DNA from 2 places in the Oceanicaulis sp. UBA2681 genome. Region 1 is predicted to be linked to the other one. Evidence: predicted binding sites of a transcription regulator. Region 1 holds the regulator's gene; the other holds the start of a gene.

The links. Region 1 encodes HrcA, which represses chaperone genes, less so after heat shock. Its sites were predicted from a motif close to GTTAGCANTCNNNNNNNNNGANTGCTAAC; they were not measured.
Region 2: groES (co-chaperone GroES) is a predicted target of HrcA. The motif match lies at 1,566-1,594, and genes of this name have one in related genera.

Annotation. Positions count from the first base shown of each region.
Region 1 is NZ_DEMB01000012.1:177,118-180,529, forward strand. Features, by position in the region: gene B3M53_RS10400 (serine hydrolase) at 1-765, shown strand, start outside; gene grpE (nucleotide exchange factor GrpE) at 774-1,394, opposite strand; gene hrcA (heat-inducible transcriptional repressor HrcA) at 1,457-2,524, opposite strand; gene rph (ribonuclease PH) at 2,654-3,370, shown strand.
Region 2 is NZ_DEMB01000016.1:373,140-376,551, reverse strand. Features, by position in the region: gene groL (chaperonin GroEL) at 1-1,156, opposite strand, end outside; gene groES (co-chaperone GroES) at 1,211-1,498, opposite strand; gene B3M53_RS13135 (OmpA family protein) at 1,791-2,444, shown strand; gene B3M53_RS13130 (EAL domain-containing protein) at 2,642-3,412, shown strand, end outside.

The sequences.
Region 1 (3,412 bases):
ACCGGCCCGGCGCAATCAAATGACACGGTCTATGGCCAGATCACTGACGGATCGAAGTCAATGCCCATGATCAGCTCGGCCGGCGGTTATGTCACAACGGCGTCTGACATGGCGCGGATCTTTGAGGCCCTTAACGCAGGTCTAATCGCAAATCGCGACTTCCTGGCGGACCTACTGACGGACCCGGCCTATATGCAAGACAATTATGGGCTCGGCGTCATCCTTGAAGATGTAGCTGGAGAAACGACGATCGGCCATCGCGGCGGAGGCGCACGGGCCAATCTGCGCTACGCGACGCAAGCCGGCGTTGGAGTGATGGCCTGCACCGACCAGGTCGGCAATCGGGAACTGACTATTCATGTTGGCGAGATGGTGATGCGTGCGCTGTTGTCAGGCGAGGCTCCGCGTCCTCACATCGCCAGCCTTCTGTACGGATCAGAAGACGCGTCTGCGCAAACGCTGGTTACCCTATTCGAGCGTGAGTGGAACAATTCCGACACACGCTATGGCTTTGAAGGCTCAGAAGCTGTGCTCAATGCGCTCGGCTATGACCGCCTGGAAGAGGCCCCCGCCGAGGCCCAGACCTTGTTCGCGCTCAATACGCGCCTCTATCCAGACTCTGCCAATGTCTGGGATTCTCTGGCGGACGCGCAGCTGGCGCTTGGGGAAGGCGCCGCCGCGCTCCACAGCATGCGGCGCGCGCTCGACCTGCAACCCGGAAATCCATATTTCCAGCGTCGGGTGGTCGAGCACACACCGAATTAAAGCTGCAATCAGGCGCTGACGTCGACGCCGCCTTCGTTCTCTCCGCCTGCAGGCGGGGTGGCGGGGCCGGCGCTGACCACCACCATGGCGGCGCGCAGGGTGCGATCACCGATCTTGTAACCGGGCTGCATCACATGGGCGATGGCGCCCTTGGGCTGATCGGCCGGGATCTGGGCGGCGGCCTGGTGCATGTTCGGATCGAGCGCATCGCCGGGGGCGGGCTCCACCTTCTTCACGCCATGGCGCTCCAGTGACGACAGAAGACGACGCTCGGTCATCTCCACGCCTTCCAGCAGGGTTTTCAGCGCTTCGCCGGCTTCGGACTTGGCCTCGTCGCTGATCGACTGCAAAGCGCGCGACAGATTGTCGGCCACGTCCAGCATGTCGCGGGCGAAACCGGTCACGGCGTAAGCGCGCGTGTCTTTCACTTCGCGCTCGGCGCGCTTCTTGGTGTTCTCCATCTCCGCCAGCGCGCGCAGCAGCTGGTCCTTGAGATTGGAGATTTCCTCAGCCGGATCGGGTTCTTCAGACGCGGGCGCTTCTTGTTCGGCGTCGGCGGCGTGTGCAGCGTCAGCTTCAGCGTTCAGTTCGGCGTCTTCAGTTTCAGGTGTCTGGTTTTCGTTGCTCATACGTGCGGTCATTCAAGGCTAGAGGGGTGATCGTCAACCCAAAGGTTCACCAGGACGGGTGATTATCGCGGCCCGGATAGAAGCCGGCCGACCATTTGGGCGGTGTAATCAACAATTGGGATGACACGGGCATAGTTCAAACGCGTGGGACCGATCACGCCGATCGCGCCGATGATCTGGTTCTCGCGATTTCTGTAGGGCGCGACGATCACCGACGATCCTGACAGCGAAAACAACGGGTTCTCGGACCCGATGAACAGGCGCACGCCCTGCGCTTGCCGCGCTTCGTCCAGCAGCGACAACAGACCTTCCTGACGTTCGATATCATCAAACAGAAGCCGGATGCGCTCCAGATCCTCCGCCGCCTCGACGCTTTCCAGCAGCCGCGACTGGCCGCGCACGATCAGGGTGCGTTGCTCGGGCCCCGCCCAGTCGGCGAGACCGGCCTCCACCAGCGCGGACGCCGCGCCGTCAAGCTGGGCCTGCTTGGCGGAAATCTCTTCTCGAATGGCGCTCAGCGCTTCGGCCAGGGTGCGACCGCGAAGCCGGGCGGAGAGATAATTGCCCGCTTCAATCAACGCCGCGGGCGGCAGACCGGGCGGCGGGCGCATCAGCCGGTTCTCGACATTGCCGTCTTCGGTCACCAGAACCGCCAGCACTTCTGTGGGCGACAGGTTCACGAACTCCACATGGCGCAAGGGCGCGTCATGGGCCGGGCTCGCCACCAGACCTGCGCCGCCCGCCAGGCCCGATAGAAGGTTTGAGACTTCCGACAGAACATCTTCAGGACGGCGTCCTACAGCGGAGACGCGGGTGTCGATCGCGGTGCGGTCATCCGCCTCCAGGTCCCCCACTTGCAGCAAGCCGTCCACAAACAGGCGCAAACCGGCATGCGTGGGCATGCGGCCAGCCGAGACATGCGGCGAGGCCAGCAAGCCCGCCGATGTCAGATCCGCAAGCGTATTGCGGATGGAGGCAGGCGACAGGTTGAGCCCGGAGGTCTTGGACAGGGTGCGCGAGCCCACCGGCTCGCCGGTATCAAGATAGGTCTCCACCAGATCACGAAAGATCGAGCGCGAGCGCTCATCAAGCGCCATCAGGCCAGAGGGGGAAGACGGTGAATGGGTCATCACGCTTTCAGAGTTAGTGTCGCTCCCCGTCCGGCGCAATCACCAAGATTGCACGCAAAGCGCTTTGCGCCATCGCGCCTGCTCGGTTAACACGAGAGCCACAGACACACGAACATCCGGAGATGACCCATGCGCCCTGAAGGCCGCCAACCCGACGCCTTGCGCCCGCTCAGTTTTGAAATGGGCTGGTCGCCTTACGCCGAAGGCTCCTGCCTGATCAGTTTCGGCAACACCAAAGTGTTGTGCACGGCGTCGGTGGAAGAAAACGTGCCGCCCTGGCTGCGCGGCCAGGGCAAGGGCTGGGTGACAGGCGAATACGCCATGCTGCCCCGCGCCACACACCAGCGCAATCGCCGCGAAGTGCAATCGGGCAAACCCTCTGGCCGGACGCAGGAAATCCAGCGCCTGATTGGCCGTTCGCTGCGCGCGGCGGTCGATCTCAAAGCCCTGGGAGAACGTCAGATCGTCGTAGATTGCGATGTCCTGCAAGCCGATGGCGGCACTCGCACCGCGGCGATCACCGGCGCCTGGCTCGCCCTGAAAGCGGCCGTCGCTTACCTGATGGAAGAAGGCGTTCTGAAAACCGATCCGGTCATTGCTCAGATCGCTGCGGTCTCTGCGGGCGTCGTGAACGGCGACTGCGTGCTGGATCTGGAATATGAGGAAGACCGGGTGGCGGAAACCGACGCCAATTTCGTGCTGACGTCCAGTGGCGGCGTGATCGAAGTGCAGGCCACGGCGGAAGACACGCCGATGACCCAAAGCCAGTTTGACCAGATCTTCGCCCTGGCGCGCAGGGGCGTGACCGATCTGTGCGCAGCCCAGCTCAAGGCTCTCGGCCAGTAAACAGGACTGAAAGCAGGCGGGCGGCTATGCGCTGTCCGCCTC
Region 2 (3,412 bases), on a different contig from region 1:
CCGAAGCGCCGCCGACCTTGATCACTGCAACGCCGCCAGCGAGTTTCGCCAGACGCTCTTGCAGCTTCTCTTTGTCGTAATCAGACGAGCTGTCCTCGACCTGACGGCGGATCTGGTTCACGCGGCCTTCGATGGCCTCTTTCTCACCGGCGCCGTCCACGATGGTGGTGTCGTCTTTGGTGATGGTGACCTTCTTGGCGGTGCCCAGCATGTCGAGGGTGACGTTCTCGAGCTTGATGCCCAGGTCTTCGGAGACGACCTGACCACCGGTGAGAACGGCGATGTCCTCGAGCATGGCTTTACGGCGATCGCCGAAGCCCGGCGCCTTGACGGCTGCGATTTTCAGGCCGCCGCGCAGCTTGTTGACCACCAGGGTCGCCAGCGCTTCGCCTTCAACGTCTTCTGCAATGATCAGCAGCGGACGGTTGGACTGAACCACGGCTTCCAGAACCGGCAGCATGGCCTGCAGGGAAGACAGTTTCTTCTCGAACAGCAGGATGTACGGGTCTTCGAGATCCGCGATCATTTTCTCGGAGTCGGTGATGAAGTACGGCGACAGGTAGCCGCGGTCGAACTGCATGCCTTCCACGACGTCGAGTTCGGTCGCCAGAGACTTGGCTTCCTCGACGGTGATCACGCCCTCATTGCCGACTTTCTCCATGGCGTTGGCGATCATGTCGCCAATTTCTTTTTCGCCGTTTGCGGAGATGGTGCCGACCTGAGCGACTTCAGAGGAGCCCTTGATCGGGGTCGAGGAGGATTTCAGGTGCTCGATGACCAGCGAAACGGCTTTGTCGATGCCGCGCTTGAGGTCCATCGGGTTCATGCCGGCGGCGACCGACTTCATGCCTTCACGCACGATCGATTGCGCCAGAACGGTGGCGGTGGTGGTGCCGTCGCCCGCTTCGTCATTGGTGCGCGAAGCGACTTCGCGAACCATCTGGGCGCCCATGTTCTCGAACTTGTCTTCCAGTTCGATTTCCTTCGCCACGGACACGCCGTCCTTGGTGGTGCGCGGAGCGCCGAAGGATTTTTCGATCACCACATTGCGGCCTTTCGGGCCCAGGGTGACTTTCACGGCGTCGGCGAGGGTATCCACGCCTTTGAGCATTTTTTCGCGGGCGGAAGCGCCGAACTTAACGTCTTTGGCAGCCATTGTTCGTCCCTATCAATCTTGAGTGTGTGGTTCGGAAAAGCGGTGAGGCGGCGATTAGCCGACCACGCCCAGAATGTCGGACTCTTTCATGATCAGCAGATCCTGACCTTCCAGAGTGATCTCGGTGCCGGACCATTTGCCGAACAGCACGCGGTCGCCGACCTTGACGTCCATGGCGATCAGCGCGCCCTTGTCGTCACGGGCGCCGGGGCCCACAGCCACGACTTCAGCTTCTTGCGGCTTTTCCTTGGCGGTGTCGGGGATGATGATGCCGCCAGCGGTCTTGGATTCTTCCTCGACGCGTTTGACGACGACGCGGTCCTGCAGAGGACGAAATTTCATTGCCGGTACTCCGTTTTTGAGCGTCAGCTCACTGAAGATCTGGTTTAGCTCTCGCCGCCTCGAGGGCGTTAGCACTCTCAGAGGGCGGCTGCTAACAGAGGCGGAGGTAAGAGGCGCGCGTGACCCCGTCAAGTGCGCCGAGCGACATTTTTCGCCGTGGATTTCAGCGCTGTCTCCGGCCGGTTCAGCCTGCATTCATGCGCGCGTCGCGCACATAGGCTAGGATGGGGCTATCTAGACGGGGAACTTCTAGGTTAGTTCTACGTTTTAGGGGACGTTTACGGGAGAGAGTATGATGTTTCGTTCTTTGATCGCAGCCGTTATGGCGCTGGGCCTCGCGGCCGCCTGCACCACCACTGACCAGTATGGCAATGTCACGCAGAACCGGACGGGCACCGGCATTCTGGCCGGCGCGGCTGCTGGCGCGCTGCTGGGTACGCTGGCGGGCGGTGATGACCGCCGCAATGCGCTGATCGGCGCGGGCGTCGGCGCCCTCGCAGGCGGCGGCATCGGCAATTACATGGATCGCCAGGAAAACGCCTTCCGCGAGCGTCTGCGCGGTTCGGGCGTGACCGTGCGCCGTGTGGGCAACGACCTGTACCTGGTGATGCCGGGCGATGTGACCTTCGCCACCAACTCCGCCCAGATCAGCGGTCGTTTCGGCCCTGTGCTCAATGATGTGGCGGACGTGCTGATGACCTATCCGGCGACCTATGTGGACGTGATCGGTCATGCCGACAGCGTCGGCGACGCCGGCTACAATCAGGCGCTGTCCGAGCGCCGCGCCAGCTCTGTGGCGTCGGAACTGATCGCACGCGGCGTCATGCGCGACCGTCTTTATGTGGCCGGCATGGGCGAAAGCCAGCCGATCGCATCCAACGATACTGACTCTGGCCGCGCTGCGAACCGCCGCGTGGAAATCAAGATCGCCCCGCACACCTCGTAACCGGCGAGGCGGGACACCGCGATTAACGACAAGGCGCGTCCGCATGTGCGGGCGCGCCTTTGTTTTTTCCGTTTGTCCACGCCTCACAGCGTTAACGTTCTGACAAGTCCGGTTAACGCACTTTATGATCGCCGAAATGAGTGTGATTCGTTGGACTTGGTTCGTTTGGGGCCAAACAGCGACATTCAGGAGCGAGAATGCCGCGCGCAAGCGACATATTGGTGATCCTAACCTATGCGATGGTCGCCATCGTCGCGGCTCTGGCGTTTGACCGTTTTGGTCTGATGTCCGCTGAGCTCGCCTGGATGATGGGCGCTCTGGTGTTCCTGATCGGCGGTCAGGTGCACGCCTCAGTCGCGCGCGCTGAAGAACGCAAGCTCTTTGAAGACGAGATCCATCTGCTCAAAGCCGCCAACATGTCCATGCTGGATGAGTTGAGCAGCGCTCAAGACCGGATCGAGGCGCTGGCGGAGACCGCGGTCGCCACAAAACCCAGGACAGCGGAAGCCAGCGCGCCGGGCACACAGGAGACGGCGCTGGAACTGAGCCAGCCGATCCAGGCCGCGGGCGATCCGCAGAACGCCGATGAACGTCTGGTCGCTGAAATCCTGGCGCGACTGGAAGGCGGCGGCCGCGCCGCGCCTGTCGCCGCCCAGACGCCGGACGCCGTGGATCTGGTGCGCCGCGCGCTCGATGACAATCGTGTTGATCTGTACCTTCAGCCCGTAGTCGGCCTGCCGCAGCGCCGCACCTACTTCTATGAAGGCTATACGCGTATCCGCGATGAAAACGGACAGGTTCTGGGGCCGGGCGAGTTCCTCGCCGCCGCAGAGGAAGCCGGCCTGATCACCGATGTGGACAATCTGTTGCTGCTGCGCTGCGTGCAGATCGTGCGCCGTCTGACCAAGTCTGATCGCCGGGTCGGCGTGTTCTGCAATGTCTCCATCCGTTCGCTGGCAGATGAAGAC